Regions from separate parts of the Streptomyces sp. Je 1-369 genome, predicted to be linked through region 2. Evidence: riboswitches for the same ligand, from Rfam matches in the RefSeq annotation. Region 2 holds a riboswitch; each other region holds the start of a gene.

Region 1 (3,269 bases), 3.3 Mb from region 2:
CAGGGCGAGCCGGGGTCGGTGAGGTACCCGGCCTCGGTCAGCGAGCCCAGCCGCTTCCGGGCGCTCCCCTCGTCAGCAAAGCCGGGAAGCACGAAGCCGCGCCACGGGGTGACGCGGAGCTCGTCCGCGGGCAGCGGCAGCAGGGCCCGCCACTGCCCGACGCTGACGCGCCCGAGCGGGGCGTGCACGGAGACGGCACGCCCGATGACACCGGGCGGCGGCGGACCACCCGGGCCCGCCGAACCACCCGAGCCCACAGCCCCCGGCCCCGCCGAACCACCCGAGCCCACAGCCCCCGGCCCGACCCGCACCGCCCCGATCCCCGCCCCCTCCAGTGCCCCAGCCAGGTCGATGGCCCGGCCGACGGGCAGCTCCCCCACCCGCCAAGCCCCGTTCCCCGCATCGGCCGCCGCGGCGAGAAACGCTCCCGCCCCGGCGAGCGCCGCACGCGGGGCGTCGGCTCCGGCGACCCGGAAGGCGAGGTCCCCCACTCCGACCACCACCGTCCCGCCCGATTCTGCGATCAAGGTCACATCGCCGCCGAGTCCGGCCACGTCCCCCCGACCGTCGTCGAGGACGAAGAGGAAACGGCCGGAGAGGGCCGTCGTCCACTGCTCCGCGCAGAGGAGTCCGTCCAGCTCGCGGGCCCACAACTGGACGTCGGCGCGGCCGAATCCGTCGGTTCCCGCGAGGGGGGACGCCAGCACGTTCCGGACGCGTTCGTGCCGTTCGGAGGGGAGCAGGCCCGCGTCCGCGAGCAGCGCGGAGAGTTCGCCGCCGCACGCGTCGCCGAGGCCGCGCAGCTCGACGTTGCCGCGTGAGGTGATGCTGAGATTCCCGTCGGCCAAACGCTCCGCGGCGGCCCCCAGAACCGCCACCTGACGCCCCGTCAGAAGCCCGCCGGGCAGCCGGAGTCGAGCCAGGAGGCCGTCGTCGGCGCGGTGCAGGCGCAGAGCTCCGGGGCAGGCGTCGCCCCGGTCACGTATGGGGGATTCGCCCTGGTCTGAGGAGGGTGCTGGGGTGGGCGGCATGGCGGCGAGCATACCCACGCGGATCCGGCCGGTCGCCTCCCGAGCCGGACCGTCCTGGCAGGTGGCCGCACCGCGGAGCGCGGGCAGGACTTACTATGCAGGCGGCGGGCTACGAAGTCCGTCGACGCCAGCGACGGCGTGGGTCCACCAGGACCCGAGGGAGGAAGCCCGGTGTGAATCCGGCGCGGTCCCGCCACTGTGAGCCCCACCCGTGGGGCGAGCCAGGAACTCCTGCCGTCCATACGACCACCCGGGGCGCGGACACCCCGAGGAAGGCCTGCGCCCGCATGCTTCTGCTGTTGTCGACCTCCGACACCGACCTGCTCAGCGCCCGCGCGGCGGGAGGCCCGGTCGACTACCGGTTCGCCAACCCGTCCCGCCTCGACCTCGGGGAGCTCCCCGCGCTGCTCGACGGCATCGACCTCGTCGTCGTACGCCTCCTCGGCGGCGTCCGCGCCTGGCAGGACGGCCTTGACCAGCTCATCGCCACCGGCCTCCCCGTGGTCGTGCTCACCGGCGAACAGGCACCCGACGCCCAGCTCATGGCCTCCTCGACCGTGCCCGTCGGCATCGCCGCGGAGTCGCACGCCTACCTGGCGCACGGCGGTCCCGCGAACCTGGAGCAGCTGGCCCGCTTCCTCTCCGACACCGTGCTGCTCACCGGCCACGGCTTCGAGCCGCCGGCCCCCGCCCCGTCGTGGGGCCCGCTGGAGCGCACCGCCCGCGTCGGCGTCGAGGGTCCGACCGTCGCGGTGCTCTACTACCGCGCCCACCACATGAGCGGCAACACCGCGTTCGTGGACGCGCTGTGCGGCGCGATCGAGGACGCGGGCGCCCGGGCGCTGCCGCTGTACGTGGCGTCGCTGCGCGCCCCCGAGCCCGAGCTCATCGAGGAGCTGCGCGCCGCCGACGCCATCGTGACCACCGTCCTCGCGGCCGGCGGCACCAAGCCCGCCGAGGCCTCCGCGGGCGGTGACGACGAGTCGTGGGACGCGGGCGCGCTGACCGGCCTCGACGTGCCGATCCTCCAGGCGCTCTGCCTGACCGGGTCGCGCTCGGCCTGGGAGGAGAACGACGAGGGCGTCTCGCCGCTCGACGCCGCGAGCCAGATCGCGGTGCCGGAGTTCGACGGCCGCCTCATCACCGTCCCCTTCTCCTTCAAGGAGATCGACGAGGACGGCCTTCCCGCGTACGTCGCCGACGCCGAGCGCGCGGCCCGCGTCGCCGGTATCGCCGTACGCCACGCACGCCTCAAGCACATCCCGGCCGCCGACAAGCGCCTCGCCCTGGTGCTTTCCGCGTACCCGACGAAGCACTCCCGCATCGGCAACGCGGTCGGCCTTGACACCCCGGCGTCCGCCGTCGAGCTGCTGCGCCGACTCCGCGCCGAGGGGTACGACTTCGGCCCCGAGGCCGACATCCCCGGTCTGGTCTCCGGCGACGGCGACGAGCTGATCCGCGCGCTCATCGACGCGGGCGGCCACGACCAGGACTGGCTCACCGAGGAGCAGCTCGCCGCCAACCCGGTGCGCATCCCCGCCGCCGACTACAAACGGTGGTACGCGACGCTGCCGCAGGAGCTGCGCGACTCCGTCGAGCAGCACTGGGGCCCGCCGCCCGGCGAGATGTTCCTCGACCGGTCCCGCGTGGGCCAGGGCGGCGACCCGGAGGGCGACATCGTCCTCGCGGCGCTGCGCCGCGAGAACCTGCTCATCCTCATCCAGCCGCCGCGCGGCTTCGGCGAGAACCCCATCGCGATCTACCACGACCCCGATCTGCCGCCGTCGCACCACTACTTGGCGGCGTACCGGTGGATCGCGGCGCCCGCCGCCGACAACGGCTTCGGCGCGGACGCGATGATCCACCTCGGCAAGCACGGCAACCTGGAGTGGCTGCCCGGCAAGAACGCGGGCCTCTCGGCGGCCTGCGGTCCCGACGCCGCGCTCGGGGACCTGCCGCTGGTCTACCCCTTCCTGGTCAACGACCCGGGCGAGGGCACGCAGGCCAAGCGCCGCGTCCACGCCACGCTCATCGACCACCTGGTGCCGCCGATGGCGCGCGCCGACTCCTACGGCGACATCGCGCGCCTGGAGCAGCTCCTCGACGAGTACGCGCAGATCAGCTCCATGGACCCGGCGAAGCTCCCGGCGATCCGCGCGCAGATCTGGACGCTCATCCAGGCTGCGAAGCTCGACCACGACCTGGGCCTCGAACAGCGCCCGGACGACGACGGCTTCG
Region 2 (3,269 bases):
ATGGTGACGGTGGTCGACAGGGCGGCGCCGAGGCCGAAGACGGAGCCGAGGACGATCGCGCAGACCGCGCCGACGGAGGCGCCGGAGGAGACGCCGAGCAGGAACGGGTCGGCGAGGGGGTTGCGGACGAGGGCCTGGAGGACGGTGCCGATGACGGCGAGGCCGGCTCCGACGGTGGCTCCGAGGATGACCCGCGGGAGCCGGACGTCCAGGACGATGGTGCGGAACGGGGAGGGGCCCGCGCGTCCCGTGAGGATCTCCAGGACGTCGGCGGTCGGGATGCGGACGGAGCCGAGGGCCACCCCTGCCATGACGGCCACCGCGAGGGCCGCGCAGAGCGTGGTGATGACGGTGGCGTAGCGCATGCGCTTCACAGCTGCGCCGCCAGCTTCCTCACCGCCTCGGGTGCTCGTACTCCTGTGACCATGTCCGACAGGGGCAGCACGGCGAAGCTCTTGTTCTTGATGGCGGGGACGTCCTGGAGGGCGGGGTCGTCGAGGAGGCGCTTCTTCTTCTGGGCGACGGTCGTGGCGCCGTAGTCGAGGATGAGGATGGTCTCGGGCTTGTTCTTCACGACGGACTCCCAGGACGCGTCGCTGAAGGACTTGTCCACGTGGGCGAAGACGTTGCGGCCGCCCGCCCGCTTGATGATGTCGTTGCCGATGCCGCGGCCGCCCGCCGTGAACGCGGTCTTGTCGCCGCTGTCGTAGACGAAGACGGAGAGGGGTTTCCTGCCCTTGGTCTTCTCGGCGGTGGCGGCGAGTGCGCGCTGTGCGCCGCTGACCCACCGGTCCGCGCGGGCCCGCACCCCGAAGGTGGAGCCGACCTCGCGGACCTCGCGGTAGACGTCGTCCATGGAGACGGGCTTCTTGGCGCAGCCCTCCACGTTGAGGCGGCTCTTGATGCCGGACTTGGCGAGCGCGGAGCGGCTGCGGCCGTCGCCCGCGAGGAAGGCGCTCGCGTAGCCGCCGTAGACGAAGTCGGGGTTGGCGGCGAGCAGCTTCTCGTAGGAGGGGTACTCCTTGGCGACGACGGGCACGGAGTCGTACGCCTTCTCATACTTGGGCAGGACCTTGTCGTCGAGGTAGGCCGTGCCGGTGAGGTGGTCCTTGAGGCCGAGTTCCAGCATCACTTCGGTGGTGTGCTGGTTCATGGTGACGGCGCGCTTCGGGGGTGCGTCGTACGTCGTTCGCACACCGCAGTTGGTGACGGTGTACGGGAATCCGGCGGCCTTGGCGGCGGGCTCGGTGTCACCGCCTGCGTCCGACGAGGAGCACGCGGCGAGCGGGACGAGCAGGGCCGCGGCGGCGAGGGCGCGTATGCCGGTGTGACGGCGGGACATGGCTGAACTTCCTCCTTCAGGGGATTTCCGCGTCCCCTGCGTTGCGTGGAGAAGGGCGGCAGGTCAGTTCCTGACTCCCCCGGCCCCGGTGTCGGGGTGGGGTCACAGTGGCGGGACCGTGCCGGGTTCGCACCGGCTTCCTGGGTCCTGCCGCCCTCATGAGTAAAGCTCAGTATGCCTCGACGACCTTTACCTCTTCTTCGGTGACCTCGCCGTTCACGATCCGGTACGAGCGGAACTGGAAGGGGCCCGCGTCGTCGGTGTCCGCGGTGGAGACCAGGACGTAGTGCGCGCCGGGCTCGTTGGCGTAGGTGATGTCGGTGCGCGAGGGGTACGCCTCGGTCGCGGTGTGCGAGTGGTAGACGATCACCGGCTCCTCGTCGCGGTCGTCCATCTCGCGGTAGAGCTTGAGCAGGTCACCCGAGTCGAACTCGTAGAACGTGGGCGACCGTGCGGCGTTCAGCATCGGGATGAACCGCTCGGGGCGCCCGGTGCCCTCCGGGCCCGCGACCACGCCGCACGCCTCGTCGGGGTGGTCCTGGCGCGCGTGCGCGACGATCTGGTCGTGGAGGGCCTGGGTGATGGTCAGCATGGCAGCCAGGATAAGCAGAGGGGCCCGCGCGTACCGAAGTGTGGTACGGGCGGGCCCGAATGCTGGACGGGGGCCTTGGGGAGCCTCAGTCCTTGGAGAGGGAGTCGTCCGAGGAGGACTCGCCGGAGACGCCGACCTTCCGCTTGTTGAAGGCCGCGGCCTGCGGGTTGCGGCTCTTGAGCACCAGGTACGACACGGTCAGGATCGCGGCCCAGACCGGAGCGGCGTACAGGGAGATACGCGCGTCCTTGTCGATGCCCATCATCACGATGACCATGCCGATGAAGAGCAGGGCGAACCAGCTGGTGTACGGGGCTCCCGGGGCGCGGAAGGTGGACTGCGGCAGCTCGCCGCGGTCGGCCTTGCGACGGTAGCGGATCTGGCAGGCCAGGATCATGATCCAGGCCCACATGCCGGAGATGGTGGCGAAGGAGACGACGTAGTTGAACGCCTCGCCCGGCCACTGGTAGTTGATCCAGACGCCGACCAGCATGAACGCGGCGGAGGCCGTGGTGCCGATCAGCGGCAGGCCGTTCTTCGTGAGCTTGGTGAAGAACTTGGGGCCCTGGCCGTTCATCGCCAGGTCGCGCAGCATGCGGCCGGTGGAGTACATGCCGGAGTTGCAGGAGGAGAGCGCGGCGGTGAGGACCACGAAGTTCACGATGGCGGCGCCGACGCCGAGGCCCATCTCCTCGAAGGCGGCGACGAACGGTGAGACGCCGGGCTTGAAGGAGGTCCACGGGACGACCGACAGGATCATGATGAGGGCGCCGACGTAGAAGACGGCGATGCGCCACGGCACGGTGTTGATGGCCTTGGGCAGGACGGTCTTCGGGTCCTTGGACTCGCCCGCGGTGACGCCGACGAGCTCGACGGCGAGGAAGGCGAACATCACGATCTGCAGGGTCATCAGCGTGGAGCCGATGCCGTTGGGGAAGAAACCGCCCTGGTTCCACAGGTGGGCCACGGTGGCGGTGTCACCGGCGTCGGAGAAGCCGATGGTGAGGATGCCGACGCAGATCAGGATCATGCCGATGATGGCGGTGACCTTGACCATCGAGAACCAGAACTCGAGCTCGCCGAAGAGCTTCACGGAGATGAGGTTCGCGCCGTACAGGATGACGGTGAAGACCAGCGCGTAGGCCCATTGCGGGAATGAGTCGTGGGTCCAGTACTGCATGTACTGGGCGGCCGCGGTGACTTCGGTGATGCCGGTGACGACCCAGAAGAGCCAGTACGTCCAGCCGGTCACGAATCCGAAGAACGGGCCCATGAACTCGCGTGCGTACTCCGAGAAGGAGCCGGACACGGGCCGGTACATGAGGAGCTCGCCGA
Region 3 (3,269 bases), 630 kb from region 2:
TTCGGGTAGCCGTCGATCGCGCACAGCAGCGCCTTGCTGTCGTAGCGCAGCGGCTTCGCGACGGAGGCGAGCGCCTCCGCGCTGGTGGCGTCCTCGCCGACCTGCGCGCAGGCGGTCCGCCGCTTCGGCGGCGTCCCGCCGCCGGGGGCGTCGCCCGCCGTACCGAAGTCGACGACGAGGCCCACGCGCTTGCGGCCGTCCTTCGCCGGGGTGTCCTCGCAGATGGCGTCGAAGTCGACGGGGCCGCGCGGCTTCGCGGAGTCCTTCGAGTCGTCGGAGACCGAGAACCGGAAGCCCTGCACGTCCCCGTCCTCGGGGCGCGCGGTGCCAGGACCCTGGCTGGCGTACGTCCACTGCGCGCCGTCCCGCTCCCAGAACGACCAGTAGCGGTAGCCGGCGGCCTGGGCGGGCGCGGCGGCGAGGACGCCGAGGAGCGCGGCGAGGAGGACCCCGACGGCCAGGCGCCCGCGCCGCGCACGGCCCCGCGTCACGGCTGCTTCTTCTTGCGGTTGCCGCTGTACAGGAAGCCGATGCCGATGCCCGCGACCATGCCGACGCCGATGATCCACCAGACGCTGACGCCGCCGTCGTCGTCCTTCTTCTCGTCCGCGTCGGACGCGGACGACGACTTCGCGGAGTTCTCGGGGGCGGGGCCCGTGGCGTTCAGCTGCTTGACGAGGTCGGTGCCGCCGAAGTCGCGGGCGTCCAGGCCTGCCGCGTGCGCGGCGAAGATCAGCTGGGAGTACGCGGCCGGACCCGACTGCTTCGCCCAGTCCGCGGAGTTCTCCGCCAGCCAGTCGGCGGACTTCTTCGCCCGCTCGCTCTGTCCGGCGGCGGCGAGGGCGAGCACGGAGTCGGCGGTGTTGCCGAAGTCCGGCTGGTCCGTGGAGCCCGGCATCGACGACATCAGGTGGTCGTCGGTCTTGCCGAGGGTGTCGAGCAGATAGCCGACGCCGTTGCTCGCGGCCCGCGTGGCGGTGTCCGGCTTCGCGCACTTGGGTGCGGCGTCCTCGGACTTCTTGGGGGCGGAGACCACGAGGCCCTTGCCGAGGCTGCCGAGGACACCGGCGGCGGTGGCGTCGGCGTTCGGCGCGAGCTTGCCGGACTTCATGTCGGCGAGACCGAAGGCGCCGCCGTCCTTGCCGCAGTCCATGGCGAGCTTCGGCAGCGCGTCGTAGGCGGACTTGCCGTCCTGGGACTTCACGTCGGCGGGGTTGCGGCCCGCGGCGACGAGCGCGCCGACCACGATGCCGGTGGAGTTCGCGTCGGAGGGCAGCCCCGGGTTGTAGCCCCAGCCGCCGTCCTTGTTCTGCACGGACTTCAGCCAGTCGACGCTCTTCTTGACCGTCTTGTCCTGGCCGCCGAGCGCGGCGAGCGCCTGCACGGCGGCGGCCGTGGAGTTGCTGTCGACCGCCGTCTTGGAGTCGCACGGCTCGGTGGAGTCCGCGCGGTACGCCGCGAAGCCGCCGCTCGCGCACTGCTGGCCGGTCAGCCAGTCCACGGCCTTGGCGGCGGGCTCGACGCCCTCGGTGTGCTGGGCGAGCAGGGCGTACGACTGGCGGAACACGCCGTCGAACTTCGGGTCGGTCTTGCCGTAGAGGCCCGAGGGGAGGGCGGCCGACGGCGACGGCTTCGCGTCGTCCGCGATGGCGGCCGGTGCCGCGGCCGAGCCGAACACGGCGACGGCGGCGGCCAGGACCGCTGCGCTGCGACGAACGTTCATGATGGGGCGGGTTGCCTCTCCCTGCGGGGAGCGGGGCGGCACGGACCGTGCGAGCACGGCTACCGGGCGGCTCCGGCTCCGTATACCTCGACGGTGCCGCTCATCGGGGGCCGATGAAGCGAGCCGGTCACGTTCCGCGCCGGGCATTCCGGCTTGCCACGCTCAGTGGCATATACGGCTGCGGGTCAGCGCCGGAATCGCACCGGCTTCCCCCTGGCGGACGTGAGGACGACGCCCTCACTCTACCGGCCGGTCCGCGCACCTCTCGGGTCACACCGCCACGAACGCGACCGGATCGCTCCCCGGCACGGCCTCCGCGCGCCCCAGTTTCACCAGGCGCCGCACATGGGCCTCCGCCTCGGAGACGGCGATGGTCCTCGACCCGTAGGGGATTTCGTCCCAGGGGCGGTTCCACTCCATGCGCTCGGCGATCCGCCAGGGAGTGAGGGGCTCGGCGAGCAGGGTGAGGAGTCCGGTCAGGCGCTCCTCGTGGTGGGTCAGGAGCTCGTGGACGCGGGCGGGCGCGTCGGTGAACGTGCGCTGGTGGGCGGGGAGGATCTCGGCCGGGTCGAGACGGGCGACGCGCTCCAGGGAGTCCAGGTAGTCGCCGAGGGGGTCTCCCCCGCTCGAGCGAAGCCGAGAGCTTGGGGAAGGATCGGTGACGGTCTCCGATTCGGGGTCCTCGTACAGGCCGATGTGCGGGGTGATGCCGGGCAGCAGGTGGTCGCCGGAGAAGAGGCGGCCGTTGCCGCGCAGGCCCGCCGGGTGGTCCTCCTCCAGGTGGAGGCAGACGTGGCCGGGCGTGTGGCCGGGGGTCCAGATGGCGCGCAGGCGGCGGCCGGGCAGGGCGAGGAGTTCGCCGGGGGTGATGGAGCGGTCGGGCAGGGCGGGGGCGAGGCCGGGGAGTTTGTGGGGGCGGCCCTCGTCGCGGGCCCGGATCAGCGGGGCGACGTGGTCGGCGGGCGCGCCGGCGGCCGTGAGCTTGTCCACCAGGTACGCGTACCAGCGGTCCGGCGGGTTCGAGCGGGTGCGGCGGACCACGGACGCGTCGGCGTCGTGCATGGCGAGCCACGCCCCGGACGCGTCGCGGACCTGGCCGGAGAGGCCGTGGTGGTCGGGGTGGTGGTGGGTGATGACGACGCCGTGCACGTCGGCGACGGCGACGCCGCACGCGGCGAGCCCGGCGACGAGGGTGTCCCAGGACGCCGGGTCGTCCCAGCCGGTGTCGACGAGGACCGGTCCCGCGTCGGTGTCCAGGAGGTGGACGAGGGTGAAGCCGAGGGGGTTGTCGGGGATGGGGACCTTGATGCTCCAGACGCCGCCGCCGTGCTCGGTCACCGGCGGGTCCGTCAGCTGCGGGGTCATGGGGGCCTCGTCTCTCGTCGCCGGTCCCCTCGCCGGGGGTCATCACTATAACTAGAACTAGTTCCAATAGTCGCCCAAGTCGACTGCTTGGAAGCTGTGTTGCCCCTTCCGTCCGTGGACTCCACGAACTAGAACTGGTATCAGTTCTGAAACCGTGTCAGGAAACAGTGTCGGGAAACAG

The links. A riboswitch is a leader RNA that binds a small molecule or an ion and turns the genes downstream of it on or off. The one in region 2 is predicted to bind cobalamin.
Region 1: it holds a riboswitch for cobalamin, as region 2 does, so the genes downstream of both, cobN (cobaltochelatase subunit CobN) here and NOO62_RS15350 (ABC transporter substrate-binding protein) in region 2, are expected to answer to the same signal.
Region 3: it holds a riboswitch for cobalamin, as region 2 does, so the genes downstream of both, NOO62_RS12520 (prenyltransferase/squalene oxidase repeat-containing protein) here and NOO62_RS15350 (ABC transporter substrate-binding protein) in region 2, are expected to answer to the same signal.

Annotation. Positions count from the first base shown of each region.
Region 1 is NZ_CP101750.1:6,714,122-6,717,390, reverse strand. It holds gene NOO62_RS30295 (cobalamin biosynthesis protein CobG) at 1-1,043, opposite strand, end outside; cobalamin riboswitch at 1,149-1,285, shown strand; gene cobN (cobaltochelatase subunit CobN) at 1,319-3,269, shown strand, end outside.
Region 2 is NZ_CP101750.1:3,368,982-3,372,250, forward strand. It holds gene NOO62_RS15345 (FecCD family ABC transporter permease) at 1-365, opposite strand, end outside; gene NOO62_RS15350 (ABC transporter substrate-binding protein) at 371-1,342, opposite strand; cobalamin riboswitch at 1,386-1,548, opposite strand; gene NOO62_RS15355 (M67 family metallopeptidase) at 1,512-1,934, opposite strand; gene NOO62_RS15360 (amino acid permease) at 2,020-3,269, opposite strand, start outside.
Region 3 is NZ_CP101750.1:2,738,094-2,741,362, reverse strand. It holds gene NOO62_RS12525 (SCO2322 family protein) at 1-491, opposite strand, end outside; gene NOO62_RS12520 (prenyltransferase/squalene oxidase repeat-containing protein) at 488-1,723, opposite strand; cobalamin riboswitch at 1,844-1,969, opposite strand; gene NOO62_RS12515 (MBL fold metallo-hydrolase) at 1,994-3,088, opposite strand.